Regions from separate parts of the Loigolactobacillus backii genome, predicted to be linked through region 1. Evidence: predicted binding sites of a transcription regulator. Region 1 holds the regulator's gene; the other holds the start of a gene.
What was found. Region 1 encodes Rex, which represses fermentation and respiration genes when NADH is low (regulators of the CRP and FNR family bind a similar motif). Its sites were predicted from a motif close to TTGTGAANTANTTCACAA; they were not measured.

Region 1 (7,645 bases):
TGAAACGTGCATGGCAATGACATAATCACCAATTGAACGCGCATAATTAAGCGCCCCCACCGTTACTTGAGTCACATTGCTTACCAATACAATCACTGTGCTACCAGCGTAGTCATGAAATTTAACCTGTTCCACCAACCGGAGTTGCGCGGCAACTTTATGATAATGATCATGAATTTTATAAAAAACCAACAACACAATTGGCATAATAATAAAGTATGGCCAAACATCGCCTAGGTGATACATCAATAGAAAAATAAAGATTGAAAATGAAATTAAGGCACCAACAAAATTGGCCAGTGAGCGCCCAATCCAACCCTTTGAACGTTCGTGCCACCATTTACGAATCATCCCTGTTTGACTCAACGTAAATGGTACGAAAACGCCGGTTGCGTAGAGTGGAATCAAACGTTCCGTACTCCCATTGAAAATAAAGATTAAAACAATTGAACCTAACGCCAACGTTAAAATACCATTTGAATAGCCTAAACGATCCCCCCGATCCATATACATGTGGGGCATAAATTTATCCTTAGCTAAATTATAGGCCAAAATTGGAAAGGCGGAAAAGCCTGTATTGGCCGCCAACGCCAAAATTAAGGCCGTCGAGAACTGTAAAATGTAGAACATGACACTGCCATGACCAAAGATTGCGGCCCCAACCTGCGATAAAATCGTCACTTTTAATTTGGGGGTAATCCCTAAATACCAGTTTAAATAGGTTACTCCGGCAAAGAAGAAACCTAAAATAATACCCATAATTGCCAGCGTTGCAGCAGCGTTTTTGGCCTTAGGCTTTTTGAAAAACGGAACCGCATTTGAAATAGCCTCAACCCCAGTCAAGGATGACGAACCTGAAGAAAAGGCCCGCAAAATCAGGCCAACAGTGATCCCAGGTACTGCGGCACCAACTAATGATGTTGCGTGAAAGGCCAAACTACCAGTGGAAATCTTGGCCAAGCCAGTAAGAATCATAATGGTAATGACGACCACAAATAAATATACTGGGATCATTAACAGTGACGCTGAATCACGCAGTCCCCGTAAATTCATCGCTGTAATTAACACCACAATAATAATTGCAATTCCCACTTGATTACCATAGAGCGCCGGCACCGCCGAGATAATGGCCTCTGTCCCAGCAGAAACGGAAACAGCCACGGTTAACATATAATCAACTAACAGTGAGCCTCCGGCAATCAGGCCGGGATAAGTTCCTAAATTTTCACTAGAAACAATGTAGGCGCCCCCGCCTTGTGGATAAGCATGAATAATTTGCCGATAAGATAAAATGAGTGACGTTAATAAGATCAGTACAAAGGCCGCAATCGGTAAAGAATACCAAATTGCTGCTGCCGAAAGTGTGATTAAAACTGTCACAATCTGTTCGGTTCCGTAAGCAACTGATGATAACGCGTCAGAAGACAATAGTGCCAACGCCTTAACCTTACTCAGCTGTTGTCCCCCTTCATCGGACGACTTTAATGGTTTACCGATGAAGAATCGTTTGATATGTTGCATGACTTTTAGCTCTCCCTTTTATAAATCAAATGCTTATTCTCCGAGCGGCACAGACGCATCCCAACTCGTAAAACAACTTGCTACACTGTCGTTATTCCCTAAACAAAAAAACAAGGCATAGCGTTCAGCCTAGGAAAGTGTTTGAAAAAGCGCAGGAACCTAGTCTTTTCAAACACATTTACACTGAATTAGTCGGGGAAACACTACTTAAAGTAATTTCCAAACATGACTCAGACCAGCTCTGCCTGTCCTACCAGTTTCCAATAGCCGTATAAGCAGCATAAACGGCATTTATAGTTACATTTAGGTTAATTTACTAATGATAAACAAGAATTATTGTACGCTTATCAATCTCCGTATTCTAGCCCGAATTTTGTTTAAATTTACAAATTGAATCAACACGCACAACGTAGCTAAATTAATGGTAAAAATTGCGCGTCGTAACCTAATAATTTCTAGGTTCTAATTCATAATACCAGTTAATTCATTAAAGTATATCCCCCAGCGAATTTTGTTTAATTTTTCCTAGTGATTTAGACATTTTACGCTAGGCAGTAGCACCCAAAACAGCGCAAAAGTCAATTCTGTCATTATTACCTTTAATCAGCTCAGAACGTAATCAACGTTTAGAATATTCCAAAACAAAGAGGCCACTGACTTTTTAGTCAGCGGCCTCTTACTATTTCCGATCATTACCTAATGCGTAATGGTAGAACCAAGGTTTTCATCAGTTTATTCAGATTGGCGTTTAACCATTAATTGAATAATTTAGCTGCGATTACTTGTAGTTCGTGGTCTATTCTATAAAACTAGACCCATATTAGTTATGAACCAAGTCGTGCTTAAAAATGGCTTCCTAAGTTGGCAGATCAGGCTACATCATGCCGCCCATACCACCAGGCATACCACCACCGGCACCAGCAGCGCCTGCATCAGGTGCCTTTGGTTCTGGCTTATCAGCAACAACTGCTTCGGTTGTTAATAGTAATGATGATACAGAAGCAGCATTTTGAAGAGCCGAACGAGTTACCTTTGTTGGGTCGATAATCCCAGCATCGATCATATTCTCCCAGTTGCCATTAGCGGCATTGTAACCAACTTCTGGATCTTGTTGCTTCAGGTGTTCAACGATAACTGAGCCTTCAACACCAGCATTTTCAGCAATTTGCCGAACAGGTTCTTCTAGGGCACGAAGAACAATATTAATACCAGTTTGAACATCACCTTCGGCTTTTAAGCTAGATACGGCCTTAATAACGTTAACCAAAGCAGTACCACCACCGGCAACGTAGCCTTCTTCAACGGCGGCACGTGTGGCGTTTAAAGCATCTTCAATCCGATATTTTTGTTCTTTTAATTCAGTTTCAGTTGCGGCACCAACCCGAACAACTGCAACACCGCCAGCTAATTTAGCTAAGCGTTCTTGTAATTTTTCACGATCAAAATCTGAGGTTGTGTCAGCAATCTGTGTTTTAATTTCAGCAACACGTTGTGCTAAGGCATCTTTGTCGCCAGCACCCTCAACAAGTGTTGTATTGTCTTTAGTAACCGTAACCTTACCAGCTTGGCCTAATTGATCGATGGTTGTATCTTTCAATTCAAGTCCAAGATCTGATGTGATTAAAGTAGCACCAGTTAAAGTAGCAATATCTTCAAGTTGAGCCTTACGCCGATCACCAAAACCAGGTGCCTTAACGGCTACAACATTGAACGTACCACGAATCTTGTTCAAAACAAGTGTTGGTAATGCTTCGCCATCAACGTCGTCAGCAATAATCAATAAAGCCTTGCCTTGTTCAACAATCTTTTGTAATAATGGTAAGATTTCTTGAATGTTAGAAACTTTCTTATCAGTGACTAAGATGTATGGATTATCAAGGTCAGCTTCCATTTTATCGTTGTCGGTAACCATGTACTGTGATAAGTAGCCACGGTCAAACTGCATTCCTTCAACAACGTCTAAGGAAGTATCGATCCCTTTTGATTCTTCAATTGTGATAACACCATCATTACCGACTTTTTCCATAGCGTCAGCGATTAATTTACCAACGGTTTTACTTGATGAAGAAACAGAAGCAATCTGTGCAATATCATTTTTACCGTCAACTTTATGGGAAATCTTGTGTAATTCCTTAACGGCAGCGGTGGTTGCTTTTTCAATCCCATCACGAATGCCAACTGGGTTAGCACCGGCAGTGACGTTCTTCATACCTTCACGAACGATTGATTGCGTCAAAACGGTTGCGGTGGTTGTACCATCACCAGCGTTATCGTTAGTCTTTGAAGCAACTTCGGAAACTAACTTAGCACCCATATTTTCAAAATGATCTTCTAATTCGATGTCCTTTGCAATCGTAACCCCATCGTTAGTGATTGTAGGTGAACCATATGATTTTTCCAAAACAACGTTCCGGCCTTTTGGTCCAAGAGTTGTTTTAACGGTATCTGCTAACTTATCAACGCCACGAAGCATTGCTGAACGAGCGTCTTCTGAGAATTTTAATTCTTTAGCCATTTTAATTTTCACCTCATAAATGAATTTAGTGTGAACTTACAATCTGTTTTTGTTATGTTCACTACTATATTTTTTGCAGTTTTTTGGAAGTTACAAATTTTAATATTTGTGTTTAATTCTAAAGGAACCGTATTAACTAAGTTACTAATACGCTAAGCAAAGTTATTCAACAATTGCTAATAAATCCTTTTCATGTAAAACTAAATAGTCGGCGCCGTCGTAAGAAACATTGGTACCGGAATACTTATCAAACATAACGTTATCGTCAACCTTGACTGTCAAGGGAACAACGTCACCATGATGATTTGTGGCACCTGGGCCTGCTGCTACTACTTTACCCGTTGTTGGTTTTTCTTTTGCGTTAGAAGCTAACACAATACCACCAACTGTTTTTTCTTCTTCATCTTCTACTGAAACAATGACGCGATCGCCTAATGGTTTTAACACGTTTAATCCCTCCATTTATCATTTGATGAGCTTTAGCACTCCTAGCAGTTAAGTGCTAATCACAATATTTATAATAACATGTTCTAGTTTGAATGCAAGTCTTAAGCACAAAAAAGCTTTAAAAATTTAATTAAAACCGCTAAGCTAGAAAGAGATATTTTAACGTACAAAAATCAACGCTCTAAAGGAGGATTATATGCTCGCACGAAAAAATGCTGTCAGTACCCTTAGCGTTTATTTGATTATTTTCTTATTACCTGCTTTAGTTAATTCAATTATTCGTTTAAAAACGGCTTTATACCTTTTTCAAACAATTGATTACGTGGTGGGTGCGGCTATTCTAATCATCATCTACCAGAAATTTTTTGCACCAACGCAAATGGAAAAGGGAGCGCAAACAAAAACTAGCCAGATTATTCTCTGGGGTATTCTTGGTGCTTTTCTGGCTCTGATTGGTCAACTTGCCGCCAGCTACTTAGATCAGCTTATCTTTCACACCACGACTAGCTCGGCCAACACCAGCGCTATCTTGACCGTTATTCGAAGCTACCCTTACTACCTAATCATGGCCGTCGTTGCCGCACCAATTATGGAAGAACTAGTTTTTCGGCGGACCATTTTTGGCTACCTTACTCCCTTCACTGGTAAATTTGGCGCCGCTCTAATCTCCAGTGTCTTTTTTGCCATCGCTCACAATGATAACCATTTACTAACTTACACAGCCATTGGCCTAGTCTTTTGTTACCTCTATCAGCGAACGGGCAAGATTGCGACTTCAATGATTAGCCACATGGTGATGAATGGCATTGTAATCTTAATGTTACTCTATCGTTAATATCCGCAGATTAAGGCTACTTTAATTAAATTAATGGGAGTGTGACAAAAGTCGGTTTTGGGTTTACTGCGTAACGTAAGCTAATCCAATAACAGTACTATGGTTATTGGATTAGCTGTAGTTAGGCACGTAAATCCAGACTTTTGGCGCACGTTCTAGAGCAATATTCGGAAACAGTAAGAGGCTAAGACTTTTTGTCCCAGCCTCATTAAATTTTGCGCAAAAAAACAACCAAGTCCTAATCTTGGTTGTTTTTTTGAACTATTTTATTTAGCAGTGTCGCTAGTGCCACCTTCATTACCGTAATGATCTAAAAAGTAGATCAACGTTTGTAACTCGTTGGCCAAATCAACATTTTGGATCCGAACAGTTGCCGGAACGGAAAGCCGAATTGGCGTAAAGTTCATGATTCCCTTTACGCCAGCCGCAACCAACTCATCAGCAACATCCTGCGCGTGATTAATTGGCACGGTTAAGATTGCGACATCGATTTGCTGAATCTGCAATTGTTCCTTCATATCTACCATTGGATAAACTGGCACACCACTTTGAATTGTGTTAGCAATCTCTTCATTAATATCGAAGGCTGCACTGATTCGAACACTATTCGTTTGTTGAAAATTATAGTTCAGTAATGCGTGCCCTAAATTACCAACCCCAACTAACGCAACATTGGTAAGTCGATCTTGATTTAAGGTCTTCTTGAAAAAATTGAGTAGATCTTCGACATCATAGCCGTAACCACGTTTTCCTAACGCCCCAAAGTAAGAAAAGTCGCGACGAATTGTTGCACTATCTACTTGTACTGCTTCTGAAAGTTCAGTTGATGAAACTCGGTTTGTGCCTGCGTTGAACAAAATGTTCAAATAGCGATAGTAAATCGGTAAACGTTTGGCAGTTGCCTTTGGTATTTTTGCCTCAGCCATTGCTTATCCTCCATTAGTCATCTTAAATTAGCTTGTGAATTTATCTTAATAGACAATGGTTATAATACCGTATTTACTTGTGAAATGCAATTAGACTGTTTAAAATAACCACCAATTTATTTGGGAAAGGGATCACTTATCAACCTAAACAGATCTCGAAAATACATGAAAACGCTTTAATAACCACCATAAACTTGTTCTTTTGTCTGTGAAAGCCGCAACTTTAATTTTCTTATGACTAGTACTGCTTTTCCTTTGTAAAAGTCGGCCACCTTTTGTCCCGCCCACTTATATGGTAAACTAGATTGAATAAATTGCTGAAATGAAAGGAAGGATTCCACTTTGATCTTACTGCAAGCACAAAACGTTGCCCGCCACTTTGGGGCCGATGTTTTGTTTGAACACGTTCAACTGGAAATTCAATCACAGGCGCGCGTCGCCTTGGTTGGCCGTAATGGGATCGGCAAATCAACATTGCTCAAGATCTTAGTTGGGCAAAATCCCCCTGATGTTGGCCAAGTGATCACAAGTAAAGGCGTCACAATTGGTTATCTACCTCAGGATACCGGCCTTGACTCAACCAAAACGATTTTTGCTGAAATGTTAACCGTTTTTGCTAAACTTCAAGCAATGGAAAAACGGATGCACACTTTAGAACAACAATTAGGTGATCCCAAACTACTAGCCGACGAGGAAGCTTACCAAGCTACCTTAAAATCTTATGAACAGTTGCAACACGACTTTAGCGACCAAAATGGCTACGGTTATCAGGCCGAAATTCGTACCGTTTTACACGGCTTTGCCTTTGGTGAAGACTATTATGATCACCCCATTAATGAGTTATCTGGTGGTCAGAAATCACGTTTGGCCATGGCTAAGCTACTTTTAGAAAAACACGATTTATTGATTTTAGATGAGCCAACTAACCATCTGGACATTGATACATTAACTTGGCTAGAAGGTTATTTACAAGGCTACTCAGGTGCCCTGTTAATTGTTTCCCATGATCAGTACTTTCTTGATAAAGTGGCCAACGAGGTCTACGACATGAGTCAGCATACCACCCGCCACTATAAAGGAAATTACACAAAGTACCGTGCTGAAAAAGCTGCCTACCAAGAACAAGAGTGGAAAGCTTACGAAAAACAACAAGCAGAAATTAACAAGCTCGAAGATTTCGTTAACAAAAACATTGTGCGGGCTTCAACAACTAAACGGGCTCAAAGTCGGCGGAAACAGTTAGACAAAATTGTCCGGTTGGAAAAACCGCAAAATGACAATAAGACCGTCCGCTTTAGTTTTAGTGAGGACAAGCCCTCTGGTAACCAAGTATTAGACGTCATTAACGCGGCTATCGGTTACAGTGCCACCCATGTTTTGGCGGACCCCATTGACCTGCAC
Region 2 (7,645 bases), 760 kb from region 1:
CTGGTGTTTGAAATTGTACAGTGTTTCGGAACTGCCAATGTTTGTGCAAGAAAGTTGCCGTGACATTCTTTACAGTGGAAATAGCGGCGCTTTAAGGCTAAGATGACGGTGTTGCTCAGAACCTTCGAGAATCTGATAGTGGTATTGCGCCAGCCGTAGTTAATAATCTTTTGATCATTGATAATCCCGCACTTGGGACAAGCCTTCGGCGTGTAATCCAAGTGGCCAGTTAAGCGAATAACCCCGTCTTCTCCAGTTTCACCGTCAGTAATTTTTAGGTTCTCGTCAGCTATTCCTAATAATAATTTTGTAGTATCATGACACATAGGGCATTTCCTTCTTTCTGAAAAATCTTCGTGGTGGTTGACTTGGATGAACGGACAGGAAATGTCCGCTTTTTTATTCTAGCCATAAATAAAAAATCTGTCATCAGTAATAGATGAAAATCTATTACCAACAACAGATATTGTAGAACCAGAAAAAGCGGCTAGGACCTTTGTCCTAGCCGCTTTTTCTGTACAAATTATGTTCTGCCAAGTAAAAACCATGGTACTTTTTAAGCCTGTTAACTAGATAAAATTTGCATTAATGAGAAGGATTAATAATTCCATTAATATAAACTGATATTCATTCTATTATTACCCGGTAAACTTTAATCTAATGGTGCGCGCTACAAATAGCACTTTATCTATTTTACAATCATTGATCATCAGTTAAGTGCTAATTCAGCTAAATTCTGGCGCAACATTCCAAGTTCAATTTGACCTGGAGCAGAGGCGGCGCCAACCGTTCCAAACGTCAATGCCGAACCAAATACTTCCCCACTAATTCGGCTAATTTTACCAAGATCGCCCATTGCCATCGTAATCAATGGAATTGTTAATTGGCGATGTGCCACCTCTGTTGCCGTCAACAGTACTGAAACGTCTGCGGCGGATTGCGGCATTACGGCTATCTTGGCAACGTCGGCCTTCAATTTGGCCATCCGAGTTAACCGACTGATAATTTCGGTTTTAGTCGGTGTTTGCTGAAAATCATGATTGCTCATAATAATCGCAATGTTTGAAGCATGTGCGGCAGTAATTAAATCACTAACAATTTCTGAGGGTAAAAACAACTCAACATCTAGTGCATCAGTTAGCTGATTATTAATAATCTGTTGATAAACGGCAACATAGTTATCTGTACTAAGTGGCATTTCACCACCTTCTTTTTGCGTACGGAAAGTTGTCAGCAGTGGAATTTCACCAAGTAGTTTATTTAATTGAATCGCCGTTTCTCGGTAATTTTCAAAATCAAGAATGTCCTGATAATAATCCAGCCGCCATTCAATTAAATCCGGCCTAGCAGCAACAATCTTTTTAGCTTGTTCCAAAATAGTTGATCGATCCTTACCCGTGATTGGTACGGCAATCTTTGGTCGGCCACTACCCAACACCACTTGTTTTAATTTAACCGTTGTAACTGTCAATGAAGATCAATTCCCTTCTTAACCTGAATAAAATAGGCCCACTGAAAATGCCGGTAACGTACCTACAACTGCGAAAACTGCTAACAAAACTAAGGACTAGTGATGATAACTAACAATTCTTCATCAAACTTACTACACTTGATGCTATTTACTGGCGTCTGCAAAAAGCAGTTCATGAATATAATCCACCGGCATATCCTCGCCAGTCCAAAGTTTGAATGCTTGGGCGCCCTGCTCAAGCATCATACCCAAACCATTAAACACGTGTTTAACTCCGGCCTTTTTTGCAATCTGCATTAACTTAGTTTCTCGTGGCGCGTAAACTGTATCAAAAACGATCATATCCTGTCGGAAAAAGCTAGGGTCTGTGATTAAACTCTGATCTTGTAGTGGTTTCATACCAACACCAGTTGCATCACAATAAATAGCAGAAGCAGCAATTTCAGAACGGTACTTATCTTGTTCATCTAGTGAGTGTAAAGTTGCCTTACACTTAGTTTGGGCATTAATGGTCGCAACGTTCTTTTTCGCTTGTTCCCAGTGAGCATCTTTTAAATTAAAAATTGAAATTTCTTTAACCCCATCAAGAGCTGCCTGAATTGCAATTGCCGTACCTGCGCCACCAGCCCCGGCCAAGGTCATTTTTTTACCCCGAATATCCAAATTTTCATCATCTAAGGACTGCATGAAACCAGTGCCGTCAGTTGTGTAGCCAGTTAAAACGCCATTATCGTTAACAATTGTGTTAACCGCGCCCACCATTTCTGCCGCAGGGTCCAATTTATCCAATAGAGGAATAACTTTTTGCTTGTTTGGCATTGAAATATTTGAACCACGCATGCCTAATGTCCGAATAGCATCAATCGCACCTGGTAACTCTTTATTTGTAACGTCAAACGCAAGGTAAGCGTAATTTAACCCTAACTTTGCAAAAGCATTATTGTGCATTGTCGGTGACATTGAATGGCGAATGGGATAGGCCATTAATCCAATCAAAATAGTGTGTCCATCAAGTCTTTCTACCATAATAAAAATCCCTCTTTCATAGTTCATTTTACAATATATTGAGCTAGCTTTAGTCAAATATTTACTTGTTACATAGTTCACTTATAATGATAGTGCTTTCAATTGATGAAATAAATAATGTTAATTTGATTAAATAATAGAATGTATCTATTATTTAGTTTAGAGGTGATCATTATGAATTTACGCCATTTAATCTTTTTCCGGGAATTAGCACACACTCAATACATGGCGAAAGCCGCCGAAAATCTAAATATTTCACAACCCTCATTAAGTTACGCCATCAGTCATTTGGAACAAGAATTAGGGGCGCCGTTATTTGAAAAAGATGGTCGTAATATTAAGCTAACTTCTTTTGGCAAGATTTATTTAGAATTTGTTCAACGAGGCCTAACCGAATTAGACCATGGTCAAGCCCTGATTGGTCAACTTTTAAATGTAAATGAAGGCCACATCCACTTAGGATTCACCTATACGCTTGGCCAACGCTTAGTTCCTGAATTAGTAACCGAATTTCAAAAGGATCAGGCCAACCAACAAATCACTTTTTCTTTTGCACAAGGCAATACTGTGCAGTTATTAACTGATCTGTTGGATGAACAATATGATTTTGTTCTATCTTCCTACGTTGCCGCTATCGGCGATCAAAACTTGCGCAATAAATTAACTTTCACCCCAATTGTCCAGCAAGAGATTGTTTTGGCGGTTCCTAACGATCATCCTCTGGCTAGCCGCACCACTGTCTCTCTAAATGAAATTCAAAATTACCCCCTAATTTATTTTTCTAAGAATAGTGGCTTACGATCCCTGTTAGATAATTTGCTGAAAACGGCGAACGTTAAACCGAATATTCGTTGCGAAATTGAGGAAGATCACACGATAATCGGCTTTGTTCAGTATGGTTACGGAATTGCTTTAGTTCCGAATTTGCCACAATTAGATCACTCGTTAGTTCATATTGTGCACATTAAAGAAAGTAGCGCCACTCACCAAATTTACTTAGTTTTAAAAAATAATCATTTTTCTCCACCATCTTCTTCACGTTTTCAAAATTTTGTCGAAAACTACTGCCAGAAAAATTTTACCGCTAAAAAGCGGCTAATTTAGAAATCTTGGGTTATTAATGGTCTAAGTTATGATTTGATTTTTCTACTATTTTAATTTTTTGGTAATCTTGTAGCCAGTAGCTAATAAAGGTGCGTCCTAAACAATGAATGAACATCCTAAATTTTCCAATACCATGTCGGCTCATGAATTTCTAGAACACTATTGGTACAAAACAGAATTACAGACCATTTGCCGGCAAAATAAACTGCCAACATTTGGTACTAAGGCCGAATTGACCAGCTACCTAGTGGCGTTTTTAAATGGTGTCCCCCTGAGTAAAATAAAAATAGCACGTAAAGTCACTAGACAAAAATCGTTAAAAGCTTGCGAAATTACTCCCAAAACTAGGCTGCTTGATTCAGGTTTCTCATTAAATAATGAAGCAAGACAATTTTTTTCTAATTATTTTCACACCGCTCAATTTTCCTTTAAAAAAGTCATGGCAATTAAACTCCGTGAAGTCCAACGAACAAAAGATGTGACTGCGGATGTTGCCGATCTAATTAACCTTTATTTAGATGTCCAGAATCACAAAAAAAGCTTTAATAACGCCGAGGAAGGTACTTATCAATGGAATAATTTTGGCAAAGATTTTTGTAAGGATCCACAGTCCGCTAATTATTCAAATAAACTTAAAGTCGCGGCAATTCTATGGCAGAAGGTTAAACTAGGTCGCGGTACCAAGCAATATAAGCCAATTTTAATTCACCGTTATAGTACCGCAATTCAAAACTATCTGTTACCCAGTAAATAAATACTAGAATTCAAACAATCTACGCTTAGTCAAACGCTTTGTCTCTAGTGCCTGACTAAGCGTAGGAAAAGTGGGGGACAAAAGGAGGCTAGGATTTTTGTCCCAGCCTCTTATTGCTTTTCTGATTCGATTACTATGATAATTAACAGTTGTTTAAAAAAACAATTTCAATACCTTTCAATCGCTCATTTCAAAATTAAACCGTTTTTTACTTAACTTGACTGGCGCTACTGCCAGCAACATAACCTGAGGCAATCCCCCACGTATTCATCATGCTTGGCATTGAATCGTGGCCGTTAGCTCCGCCGACTACCTCCCCGGCACCATATAAATGGGCAACTGGCCGTTCGTGACTATCTTCCAAGGCCATATCAGTTGCTTGTGCCATATAGCCGCCTAAGGTTGTGGCAAACCGCGCACGTTGCTCAATAATATAATACGTGTCACCATCAAGGCCGTGCAGATATTGTGCATCACGATCAAATTCAGGATCCTGTTTGGCCTGAGCGTAACCATCATATTTTTTAACGGTTGATGCTAACATGTCCGCATCAATCCCGGCAAGTTCGGCCGCCTTTTCCAATGTTCCTTTTACTAAAATTGGGCTTTTAGCACCATTATTGTTGAAATAACCCTGAATTTCTTCAGCAGTAAAATCGTGTAGAATCAATAAATTATAAAATTCCCGCCAAGTACGTGCGTCCATCACTAAGAAGGCAATTTGATCTGGTTGCTTCAAAATAGCGTCGCGGAACGTAACGTAGACGTCAGATTCATTTACAATCCGTTTACCATTTTTATTGACGTAAATTGCACCCATATCCGTTGCCTTTTTTGAAGCATACGTTGTTAATTTAGCAATTCCAGGCTCGACTTCCAAGCCATGTGGGTAGACTTTGTACCAATCCAAATCGTGTGCCTTTAAATCCATTGATTTCATAAACTGATATGCGTCACCGGTAGAGGTCATCGGCCCGTAATAATCGATTTGCTTACTCTTACTACTGCGCATCGCTGTATTGGCACCGTACCCACCAGAAGCTAGGACGACAGAAGTTGCCTTCACGTTAATTGTTGCGTGCTGTCCCTCCGCAACAAAACCAGTTAATTGACCCTTATCTTTTAGTAAATTCTCAACGCGCGTATCCAATAAAATTTGGCCACCTTTGGCCGCAAACGCCTTAGCTACTTTTTTAATGAGCTCATAACTACTGGCACTAGGTAATTCAATTTGACGCTCAACGGAGTGCTCAGGCGTTTGCGTTTGTGCTGCTTGATAGTTCAAGTTGGCAAACTGGCTAATAAAATCGATGGCCCGACCAATATTATCGGTCATTAAATGGGTTAATTCTGGATAATTCGTATGTGCACACTCCCGGGAAACATCATCAAATAGGCGCTGTGGTGAGTCCTGTTTAGCTTTGGCACCGAAAATTCTTTAGCTAACCTTTGAGCCCGTCCCAGTGACATTAGACCCATTTAAAATCGTTGCGCCACCTAAGTAGCCATTCTTTTCAACTAAAATAACTTTCTTCCCTAAACTTAACGCACGGCACGCAGCTACTAAACCAGCTTCACCACCACCGATTACCGCAACGTCCGCGGTTAAGTCAATCGTTTCGTGGGGAATTTTTACTTGTGGCTTTGTGGTAATCTGGATTCCATCAGTAGCAACTGCTGCCTGGGCCGAATCGAGAATTGCCTTCGTCATAACTGTTGCGCCACTAATTGTATCAACCGCAAAACTTTGTTGCTTAAGAATATTAGCCTTTAGCTTATCAAAAGCCTGGTTAAAAATACCCGGTGTTTCTGAATGTTTAATAACTTTAACATCATCAATTTGATTATCGGCAACATCAACTTCAAACGTAATCATACCGTTATGACCCTTTGCTTGTGCTTCAATTTTATCAACTGTTTTCAAATTAATAGCCTCCTAAGCAATCTTTTTAAAATTTAAACCTGATGTCAATTTGATTTCACCAGCACGCGTTACAAAAATCGCCGCAACGTTGGGCGTTTGTTTAACCAATTGTTGCCCAGCAGTAATTCCGGCGAAAAAGGCGACCGTTGCCAGCACTTCACCCTGAATAGAACTAGGAGAAAAAATAGTGACTTGGGCAACATCGTTTTCTACAGGATAACCAGTTCGCGGACTAATAATATGATGATAGAATTTATCCCTAACTTTAAAATTTCGTTCGCCAATTCCCGACGTCACTGCAGAACAGGCCGGCAATTGAACTTTGCCAAGAATTTCGCCGCGCGTTTTTTTTGGATCCTGAATACCAATTTGCCAGTCACTATTCTTTGCTAACTGATTGTGCCCTAAAGTAACCACGTTGCCACCTAAATCGATAATGGCATCCTTGATTCCCCAACGTTTAAGTTGAAACGCGATTTGATCGGCAAAGTAGCCTTTGGCAATCGCACCTAAATCTATGGCCATTCCTGGATATTTCAGATACACTTGCAACTGACTTTCATTTAATTCAATTCCCGTAATCGCCACTGCTTTTAATTTTTGCCTTATTTCCGTAGCACTTGGCACTCGTTGCCCGGAAAATCCAATATCCCAGAGCTTAACTAGTGGACCAATAGCTACGTTAAAACTGTTTGGAAATTTTTTTGAATACATCACTGCACGCTTGATTAAATCAAAAACGGCGGGACTAACACTAACTGGCCTAATCCCAGCACTTTGATTAATTCGCATTATTTCAGAGTTATCATTATTCGCCGAAAACTTTTTCTCAGCATCAACCAAATATTGGTAGACTGTTGTGACAACTTGCGGCCGATTCTGAAATAACGTGAGTGAAATGATTGTTCCCATTAATGAAAATTGTGAAATGAACTTTTTACTAGCTATTGTTAGTCACCTCGGACCATTCAAAAATCACATTGTTACCTTATTCACATTAAATGATAGCCGTTCAAACTGATTAAATAAATAATAATAATTAGTTTAATCAATAAATATTATCTATGAATAAATTTCACTAACTTGCTTGGTCAACAATAAGAGGCCAAGACAAAAGTCCTGGCCTCTTATTGTTTCCGAACTTTGCTCTAGAACGTTCCTGTTATGAGGTGCAGGCACGTATTATTCCCTAACCTTAAATGAAATGGTATTTTAGATTTCTTAATAGTACAACTAAAATTATTGCAACACCAATTAGTGTGACACCAACGTCGATCTGAAAAACTCGGAGCACACTAACGGCCGTGTCGTTAATAATAAAGCTTGATACAAACGGACCAACAAAATAGGTTAGCGCCGTTGCAAA

Region 2: a site for Rex is predicted at 2,563-2,580, ahead of AYR53_RS03745 (shikimate dehydrogenase). Genes of this name have one in related genera too.

The regions. Positions count from the first base shown of each region.
Region 1 covers NZ_CP014873.1:1,642,734-1,650,378, reverse strand. Annotated here, with positions in the region: gene AYR53_RS07310 (APC family permease) at 1-1,521, opposite strand, end outside; gene groL (chaperonin GroEL) at 2,396-4,036, opposite strand; gene groES (co-chaperone GroES) at 4,199-4,483, opposite strand; gene AYR53_RS07295 (CPBP family intramembrane glutamic endopeptidase) at 4,680-5,318, shown strand; gene AYR53_RS07290 (redox-sensing transcriptional repressor Rex) at 5,585-6,244, opposite strand; gene AYR53_RS07285 (ABC-F family ATP-binding cassette domain-containing protein) at 6,587-7,645, shown strand, end outside.
Region 2 covers NZ_CP014873.1:885,211-892,855, reverse strand. Annotated here, with positions in the region: gene AYR53_RS03755 (ISL3 family transposase) at 1-326, opposite strand, end outside; gene aroD (type I 3-dehydroquinate dehydratase) at 710-1,471, opposite strand; gene AYR53_RS03745 (shikimate dehydrogenase) at 1,616-2,497, opposite strand; gene AYR53_RS03740 (LysR family transcriptional regulator) at 2,672-3,601, shown strand; gene AYR53_RS03735 (SAP domain-containing protein) at 3,705-4,355, shown strand; partial or broken gene AYR53_RS03730 (FAD-dependent oxidoreductase) at 4,564-6,231, opposite strand; gene AYR53_RS03725 (FAD:protein FMN transferase) at 6,292-7,191, opposite strand; gene AYR53_RS03720 (MFS transporter) at 7,475-7,645, opposite strand, start outside.